DNA from 2 places in the Hydrogenophaga sp. ZJX-1 genome. Region 1 is predicted to be linked to the other one. Evidence: predicted binding sites of a transcription regulator. Region 1 holds the regulator's gene; the other holds the start of a gene.
The links. The regulator sigma-54, encoded in region 1, starts transcription at its own class of promoters, with help from an activator protein. The targets are predictions, from matches to a motif close to TGGCANGNAANCTGCTTT.

Region 2: a site for sigma-54 is predicted at 2,653-2,670, ahead of pedF (cytochrome c-550 PedF). Genes of this name have one in related genera too.

Annotation. Positions count from the first base shown of each region.
Region 1 is NZ_JBMBRA010000009.1:174,131-178,754, forward strand. It holds gene lptA (lipopolysaccharide transport periplasmic protein LptA) at 1-636, shown strand; gene lptB (LPS export ABC transporter ATP-binding protein) at 642-1,418, shown strand; gene rpoN (RNA polymerase factor sigma-54) at 1,531-3,183, shown strand; gene ACN5W5_RS22005 (THUMP domain-containing class I SAM-dependent RNA methyltransferase) at 3,331-4,624, shown strand, end outside.
Region 2 is NZ_JBMBRA010000001.1:315,597-320,220, forward strand. It holds gene ACN5W5_RS01585 (MBL fold metallo-hydrolase) at 1-112, shown strand, start outside; gene ACN5W5_RS01590 (sigma-54-dependent Fis family transcriptional regulator) at 220-2,274, opposite strand; gene pedF (cytochrome c-550 PedF) at 2,710-3,207, shown strand; gene ACN5W5_RS01600 (substrate-binding periplasmic protein) at 3,292-4,161, shown strand; gene ACN5W5_RS01605 (helix-turn-helix domain-containing protein) at 4,503-4,624, opposite strand, start outside.

The DNA of each region.
Region 1 (4,624 bases):
ATGCCCACACACCACTTTCCCCCCCGATGGACCCTTCGCTTCCTGGCTTCGATGGCCGGTCTGGTGCTGGCAGGCGCGGCCCAGGCGGAGCTGGCCGACAAAGACAAGCCCATGAACATCGAGGCGGACTCGCTGCGCTACGAAGACACGCGGCAGACCAGCGTCTTCACCGGCAACGTCCTGATCACCAAGGGCACCATCGTCATGCGGGGCAGCAAGATGGACGTGCGCCAGGACCCGCAGGGCAACCAGTTCGGCGTGGTGACCGGCACGGCGGCAGCGCCTGGCTTCTTCCGCCAGAAGCGCGAGGGCCTGGACGAGTGGATCGAAGGCGAGGGCGAGCGCATCGAATACGACGGCAAGGCCCAGACCGTGGTGTTCACCGGCAGCGCCGTGCTGCGCCGCTACCGCGGCACCCTGCTCAACGACGAAAGCGTGGGCAACCAGATCACCTACAACAGCCTGACCGAGGTGTTCACCGTCAAGGGTGGCCCCGCCAACCGCACCGCCGCCAACCCCTCGGGTCGGGTGCGGGCGATGCTGACACCCATTCCGGAGGCAGATGCGGCACCCGCTCCCGCCACCGATCCAGCCCAACTGCGCCCCAGCACCAATCTCAACGAGAAGAAGCAGTGACGACCATGCCCATGGCCAGTACGCCACCGGCGATGGCGGTGCGCAGCAGTCTGGAAGTTCAGGGTCTGATGAAGGCCTATGGCAGCCGCAAGGTGGTCAAGGATGTCTCCCTCAAGGTCGACAAAGGTGAAGTGGTCGGCTTGCTGGGCCCCAACGGCGCGGGCAAGACCACCTCGTTCTACATGATCGTGGGCCTGCTGCGCGCTGATGGTGGGCAGATCCTGCTCGACGGCCAGCGCATCGAAGCCTTGCCGATCCACCGCCGTGCCCGCATGGGCCTGGGTTACCTGCCCCAGGAAGCCTCGATCTTCCGCAAGCTCACGGTGGCGCAAAACGTGCGCGCCGTGCTGGAGTTGCAGCACGATGTGGATGGCCATGCCCTGAGCGAACCTGAAATCGCCAGCCGGCTCGACGAACTGCTCAAGGATCTGAGGGTGGACCATCTGCGCGATTCGCCCGCACCCTCCCTGTCCGGTGGCGAGCGGCGCCGGGTGGAGATTGCCCGTGCCCTGGCCACGCGCCCGCGTTTCATCCTGTTGGACGAGCCCTTTGCCGGTATCGACCCGATTGCCGTGCTGGAGATCCAGCACATCATCGGGTTCCTGAAGTCCCGCGGCATCGGCGTGCTGATCACCGATCACAACGTGCGCGAAACCCTGGGCATCTGCGACCACGCCTACATCATCAGCGACGGTCACGTCCTGGCCAGCGGCACGACGGCCGAGATCATCGAAAACGCCGAAGTACGCCGTGTGTACCTGGGTGAGAACTTCCGCATGTGAACATGACCTCCACGATCGTCATTTCATGTACTTCGCTGCCCCCCGAGGGGGCTGATTCGCCTTGGGGCGGCCCGGCGGCGAATCTCCGTTTCGCACTGCTGTACTTCCAGGCATGAAACAAGGCCTGTCCCTGCGTGTTTCGCAGCATCTGGCGCTGACGCCCCAGTTGCAGCAGTCCATCCGGCTGCTGCAACTCTCCACGCTGGAAATGGCGCAGGAGGTCGAGCAGATGCTCGACGAAAACCCGTTTCTGGAGCGCACCGAAGACATCGCCGAGCGCGAAGCCTTCGGTCTGGAGCAGGTCGATGCGCCGGTGAGCGCGGGCGAACAGATCGCCGAGGCCGCGTTGCCGGTGGCCGACGCCGTGGCCGCGCCGACCGAATACGACGGCCCGCTGCCCGACCGCGTCAGCAGCACGTCCGACACGCCCGCTGACAGCGGCTCTGGCGACGAGATTGAAAGCCGGCTCGACGGTGCCACCCCGGTGGAAGAAAGCTGGGAAGGCGATGGCACGGTCGAGATGGCGCCCGACGACAGCGAATGGGGCGGTGACGCACCCGCGCGCAACAGCGGTTCGGGCGGCGACGACGACGAAACCGCCAGCGCAGCCGACCTGGCCCGCAGCCCCGTCAGTCTGCAGGACCACCTGCACGAGCAGGCCCGTTGTCTGCGGCTGAGCGACGAAGACCAGGCGGCGCTGTATTTCCTGATCGAGTCGCTCAACGACGACGCCTACCTGGAAGACGACCTGGCCGAGCTCGCCCTGGGCTTCTGGCGGCTCATGCACGGCCGCGAGGCGGCCGCTCCCGGGATCGAGGAGCTGGAGGTCGCTGAAGCCCAGCTGCGCATGGCCTTGGGCCTGCTGCAGCACATGGAGCCCACCGGTGTGGGCGCGCGCAACCTCGGCGAATGCCTGCGGCTGCAGATCGAGGAGCTGCGCAACTCCCCCGAAGCTCGCGCGGCGCTGGCCATCTGCAACCAGTCCATGGAACTGGTGGCCAAACGCGACATCAAGCGCCTGTGTGCCCTGTGCGGCATCGACGATGAAACCGCCCGTGCTGCGCTGGCCATCATCGCCCGGCTGGAACCCAAACCCGGGCGCCGCTTCATCGATGTCGAGCGCAACGTGGTCGTGCCCGACGTCATCGTCACGCGCGCCGGCCGGGGTTTCAAGGTCATCCTGAATCCCGACGTGATGCCGCGCCTGCGTGTGCACGACGTCTACGCCAACGCCATGCGGCAAAACCGCGGTGGTCGCGACAACGGCGGTGAAGCCGGCCACGCCGCCATGCAGCAGCGCCTGCAGGAAGCGCGCTGGTTCATCAAGAACATCCAGCAGCGCTTCGACACCATCCTGCGCGTGTCGAGCGCCATCGTCGAGCGCCAGCGCAACTTCTTCATGCACGGTGAACTCGCCATGCGCCCGCTGGTACTGCGCGAGATCGCCGACGAGCTGGGCCTGCACGAGTCCACCATCAGCCGCGTGACGACCGCCAAGTACATGGCCACGCCGTTTGGTACCTACGAGCTCAAGTACTTTTTCGGATCCTCGCTCGGTACCGAAACTGGGGGCAACGCGTCGAGCACCGCGGTACGCGCCCTGCTCAAGCAGTTCATCGCCTCGGAAGAGCCGAAGAAACCGCTGTCCGACAATCAGCTTTCCGACCTGCTCAAGGAGCAGGGCATCGAATGCGCGCGCCGCACCGTGGCCAAGTACCGCGAGGCGCTGCGCATCGCGCCGGCCAACCTGCGCAAAGCGCTGTGAACACTCCCTGCGCCGCTTCGCGTCTCCCCCCTCAAGGGGGACCGCACCCGCGGCCTGGCAAAGCCAGTTCCGTGGCACGTGCCGGAAGCTGGGCCGCGTAGTCGCCACCTGCGGACGCACCCGCGCTCAACATCTTCAGTACCTGCCGTGAACCAGCTCAAACTCTTTCTCCCCTGCGCCGCTGGCGTGGAGGACATGCTCGCCGACGAGGTGCAGCGCATCACCAACGAACCGCTGGCCTTCAAGGCACGCGGCGGCGTGGGCATCAAGGCCTCGTGGCGCGACGCCATGCGTCTGAACCTGCACAGCCGACTCTCTCAACGGGTATTGGTGCAGCTGTGGCACGGTGGTTACCGCAGCGAGCAGGACCTGTACAACGCGGCCGGCGAGATCGCCTGGGAAATCTGGTTCACGCCGCAGCAGACCATCAAGGTCGAGATCACCGCGCAGCACAGCCCGCTGACCAGCCTCAACTTCGCCGCACTGAAGATCAAGGACGCCATCTGTGACCGCTTCCGCGACAAACGCGGCGAGCGCCCCAGCGTGGACACCACCTGGCCCGACGTGCGCATCTACGCCCACCTGACCACCGACGAACTCACGCTCTACATCGACACCTCGGGCGAACCGCTGTTCAAACGCGGCTGGCGCGAAGACAAGGGCGACGCGCCGCTGAAGGAAACCCTGGCCGCGGCCATGATCGCCGCCACCGGCTGGAACGGCGGCGCGGCCGAATCGCTGGACGACATCACTCCGCTGTACGACCCCTGCTGCGGCAGCGGCACGGTGGTGATCGAGGCGGCGCAGATCGCGCTCAACATACCGCCTGGCATGCTGCGCCGCTTTGCGTTTGAAAAGATGCTGCCCTACCAGCAGCACGTGTGGACAGCGATCCAGGACGAAGCCGAGCGCGACATGCGCGACTGGCCCGAAGGCCACGCGCCCATCGTGTTCGGCAGCGACGTCTCGTTCCGCATGGTCGATTTTGCGCAACGCAACGCCGAGCGCGCGGGCGTGGCCCACGCCATCGAACTGCGTGGCGGTGATGCGCTGCAACGTTTGCCGCCCACCCAGAAGCCCGGTGTGATGCTGCTCAACCCGCCCTACGGCGAGCGCATCGCCGCGGCCGGCGTGGCCGGTGAGAATGCCAGTGCCCGCGCCCAGCGCATGGAGCCGCGCGCACCGCGCACCTTCACCGCCGGCAAGGCCGCTCCACCCGCGCCCGGCCTGGGCCGCGAGAGCGCGCAGATGAGTGACGGCGGCGACGGCAGCGAATTCTTCCTGCAGCTCGCCGCCCACTGGAAAAGCCACTACGCCGGCTGGAGCGCCTGGCTGCTCACGCCCGACCTCAAGCTGCCCGGCAAGATGCGCTTCAAGGAGTCGCGCCGCGTGCCGCTGTGGAACGGTCCGATCGAATGCCGCCTGTTCCGGTTTGATCTCA
Region 2 (4,624 bases), on a different contig from region 1:
GGCCTACCGCGACTGGGCCGGGTACAGCGAGCGCCACGGCTTCAACCTGCAGCGCGCCTGGCGCGAGCTGGAACCCGTGTGGATGGAGCAGGGAACAGCGCCAACAAAATAATCAGCACCTCCGGCGCGAAGTGCCTTGAAGCCAGGATGCGGTGGAGCCGGCTCTGCCGGGCCACTCGCATCGCCCCTTGGGGAGGACGCCGCAGGCGGCGCAGGGGGTTACAAAGTCCCCGGAGGCAGCAGATCCTTCTTGCGGTAGATCGTGTTGCGCGAGACGCCCAGCGCCTTGGCCGCGGCCGACACGTTGCCCTTGTGCAGCCGCAGCATCTGCGCCATGGCGTTCAGTGCCACGTCTTCCAGGCGACTGCCCTCGGGCGCCGCTGGCTCGGGCATCGGGGCGGTGTTGGGCTCGTCGGGCAGCGGCTGGGCCGGGCCGATCGATCCCATCAGGCGCGGCGGGATCGGGTTGGGCAGGCCATGCTCCAGCTCTTCCAGGAAATCGTCGGGCAGATGGCTCAGCTCGATCACGCCCTGGCAGCCCACCATGACCACGGCGGTGCGCATCAGGTTGTGCAGCTGGCGGAAATTGCCCGGCCAGTGGTAGCGCTTGAAGATGTTCATGACCTCGGGCGAGATGCCGATCTGCTCGCCGTTCTCGCACAGGGCCTTGAGGATCTTGCGCACGACGAGTTCGAAGTCGGTGCGCTCACGCAGCGCCGGCAGGCGCACCACCAGGCCATTGAGCCGGTAGTACAGGTCCTCGCGGAAGTCGCCGCGCGCGATCATGTCCTTGATGTTCTTGTGTGTGGCGCAGACCACGGCCACGTCCACGTCGACCTCTTTGCCCGCACCCAGCGGGCTGACCCGGCGCTCCTGCAGCACGCGCAGCAGCCGCGCCTGCAGGTGCTTGGGCATGTCACCGATTTCGTCAAGAAACAGCGTACCGCCATGGGCCTGCAGGATCTTGCCGATGGCGCCCTTCTTGCGCGCGCCGGTGAAGGCGCCTTCTTCGTAGCCGAACAGCTCGGACTCGATCAGGGTCTCGGGAATCGACGCGCAGTTGACCGACACGAAGGGCTGGCCGGACCGGTTCGAGTCGCCGTGGATGGCCTGCGCCAGCAGGTCTTTGCCGGTGCCGGTTTCGCCCAGGATCATGACCGGGATGTCCTTGCCCGACACCATGCGCAACTTGTGGATGACCGACGACACCTGGGCGTCACCGGTGTCCAGGTATTGCAGCGACGACAGTTGCATCTTCTTGACCAGGGGTTTGGCCAGCGCCTGCGCTGCCACGCCCTGACCCGTTTCCGCGGTGAAGGCCTGCTGTCCCTGGTGGGCATCTGGCCGGGCAGCCGACCAGGGATGGGCCGTCTTGACCTTGACGCGGCACCACACCGACACGCCGTTGTGCAGCACCAGCTGCTTGGGGTTGGGCATGGCGCCGCTGAACAGCTCGAACAGTGCCGAGATCGGGATGCCGAACAGCGAAGAAAAGGTGTGGGCCTTGAGCGCCGCGAAGGGCAGGCCGATCTGGAACTGCCCGCTGCGGTTGGCCGAGATGAAACGCCCCTCGGGCGAAAACACCGCGATGCCTTCGACCAGGGTGCCCAGGAATTCCGAGCGGGTGTGGAAGTGGATGCGGATCGCCTTCGGGAAGATGTCGGCGAACATGTGGTTCTCGATCATCTGCGCCGACATGCGCACCAGTGCCAGTGTGTGCTGGTGGAAGCTGCGGTGGTCGCCGGTGACGTCGAGCGCGCCGATGACCTGGCCGTAGGGATCGAAGATGGGTGCGGCGGAGCAGGTGAGGAACTTGTTGGCGTTCAGGTAGTGCTGGTTGCCGTGCACCGTGAGCGCTTCTTCTTCGGTCAGCGCGGTGCCGATGGCGTTGGTGCCCTTGGTCTGCTCGGACCAGTCCATACCGGGCGTGAGCGCCACGCGCGAAGCTTTTTCAAGGAAGTCGGTGTCACCCAGCGAGTGCAGCACCATGCCGCGCGCCGAGGTCAGCAGCACCATGCTGTGGGTGTTGACGATCTGGTCGTACAGCGTCTCCATCACGGGGGCGGCGTGCTGGAAGAGAAAGCGGTTTTCGTCCAGCGCGTCGTTCAACACGCCACGCGAGGGGCTGGAGAAGTCGGGTTCGGCCTGCGCCGTGATGCCATAGGCCTGCGAACGCTGGTGGGACTGGCCGATCAGGTCGGGGTTCGGGGAGGCGCCAGCTGGCGCAGCCCCGACGCGTCCTTCGTCGGGGCGCGTGTGGATGCCTGCACTCATGTCGTCTCCAGGGTCGGGCGGAAATCCCCCCCAATAGTCCATGGCCCAGGGCGCATCGCACGGGGTCAGGAGGGGTGTTGTCTCGTCTGTGTCTTGTTGGTCTTGGTGCATGTGATTCTCTTCATATCTGTCCCATGAATCAACACTGGGTATTCCCGGTATGAAACATGTTGTACCGACTGCCTCTTTGTGTGCCAAAGCAATTTGCCCGCCACCGGGTGTGGCCACCTGGGTGCCGCTGGCGGGTGCTTTTGAATGCCAGTCTGTGACAGCGCGCCGGTCCGATGAGGCGCAAATGATTCAAATTGGAACACCTGTGCCCGGCGCGTTCGCGCTGGATGGCCGACTGTCCAAGGATTTCAAGGCACCTGGTGTCGGTGGCCCGCATATTGCTGATTGGGGGTGGAAACCCTTTGACAACAGGAGACATCCCCCATGAAAGCCTCACTCTTCAAGAAACCTTCTCGCACCACGCTGCGTGTCCTGGCCCTGGCGGCCAGTGGTCTGGTGGCCGCCGCCGTCATGGCCCACGGCGACGTGGTACCGCAAAGCGTGGACACCACCACGTTGCCGCAGCTCGGCGCCAAGTGGCTGGACGCCAACCCCTATAACGAAGAGAGTCCGGCCCGCAAGGAAGCCCTGCGCATCGGTACCTCGGCCTACAACCAGAACTGCGCGCGCTGCCACGGACTGGAAGCCATCTCCGGTGGCATTTCGCCCGACCTGCGCAAGCTCGATGGCGACTGCACCGGCCTGGCTGATGAGGCCAAGAAGGCCGCCTGCTTCAAGGAGATGGACGACTACTTCATCTCCACCGTGCGGCGTGGCCGTGTGCGCGATGGCCGTGTCTACATGCCCCCCTTTGAGGGCACACTGACGCAGGAAGCGGTGTGGGCGATCCGCACCTACATCGAGACCCGTCGCGAGCCCTGATCCGCCCCGTCGCCACGCCCACAACCACAAGAGAGACAACACACCATGCCGTCCGTTTCGAAAAGCTTTCAGGAACTCCCGCCCGTGACCCGCGGCCTGACCCGCCGGCAGACGCTGGCCGTGCTGATGCCACTGGTCGCCGGGCACTACTCGGTGTATGCGCAGACCGAGCTGACCGACCTGGCCCGCATCCGTGCCAACGGCATGTTGAAGGTGGCTGTGTACAAGGACAACGCGCCGTTTTCCGATGGCGCGGCGGCCGACATGAAAGGACTGGATGTGGCGCTGGCGGAAGCACTGGCTCGCCAGATGAGCCTGAAGCTCTCGCTGCTGCCCTTTGATGCCGGCGAGAACATGGGCGACGACCTGCGCAACATGGTCTGGAAAGGCCACTACCTGGGCTATGGCCCGGCCGACCTGATGCTGCATGTGCCGGCCGACAAGTACCTCGCACAGAAGAACCCGCAGGTGATGATCATGGCGCCGTACATGCGGGAGTCGGTGGTGCTGGTGCACGACACGCGCAAACTGGCCGATGCCGCGGTGCCCGAAGACCTCAAGGGCGTGCAGCTCGCCGCCGAGCGCGGCGCGGGTGCGGCCAGCGTGCTCATGGGCTACGGCGGTGGCCTGTTGCGCAACCAGGTGTCGATCTTCAACACCGGCACCGAAGCGGTCCAGGCCGCGGTGGACGGCAAAGCGGCGGCGGCCCTCGTGACACGCGCACAGGCCGAGTCGGTGCTGTCGCGCAACCCGGGCAGCGCCACGCATTTCCGCATCACCAAGCTCAACTTCAACAACGGCATCGCCGACACCGGCTGGCCCGTGGGCATGGCGATCAAGTCGGGCCACAAAGAGCTGGGCCTGGCGCTGGAAGCGGCACTCAAGTCACTGCGCGAGAGCGGTGAGTTGCTGAAGATTTTCCAGCAGCACGGGATGACGCTGACCGCGCCTTGACAGGTTCCCCCCTGCGCCGCTGCGCGGCTTCCCCCCAGGGGGACCACGCCCTTGGACCGGCAGAGCCGGATCTTCGGCGTGTGCTGGGCTGATGCACGCGCTCCGGAGAGGCTGTGGGCTCACGGGAGCAAACTGCCGCATCGCAAAGGACCCAACCGGCGCGATGTGCCTCAACCCAGAACGCGGTGGAACCGGCTTTGCCGGGCCACTCGCGTTGCCCCTTGAGGGGCGGAGCGGTTACGCGAAGCGAACAAGCGACGGGGGTGGGGCCAGTACCTCGGCTCTGCCGGTCCAAGGGCGTGGTCCCCCTGGGGGGAAGCCGCGAAGCGGCGCAGGGGGGGCTACCTCCGTCCGATTTTTCGGTACACCGTGGCCCGGCTGATGCCGAGCACGCGGGCGGCTTCCATCACGTTGCCGCGCGCTTCTTCCACCGCGCGGCGGATGAGTGCGGTTTCCACGTCTT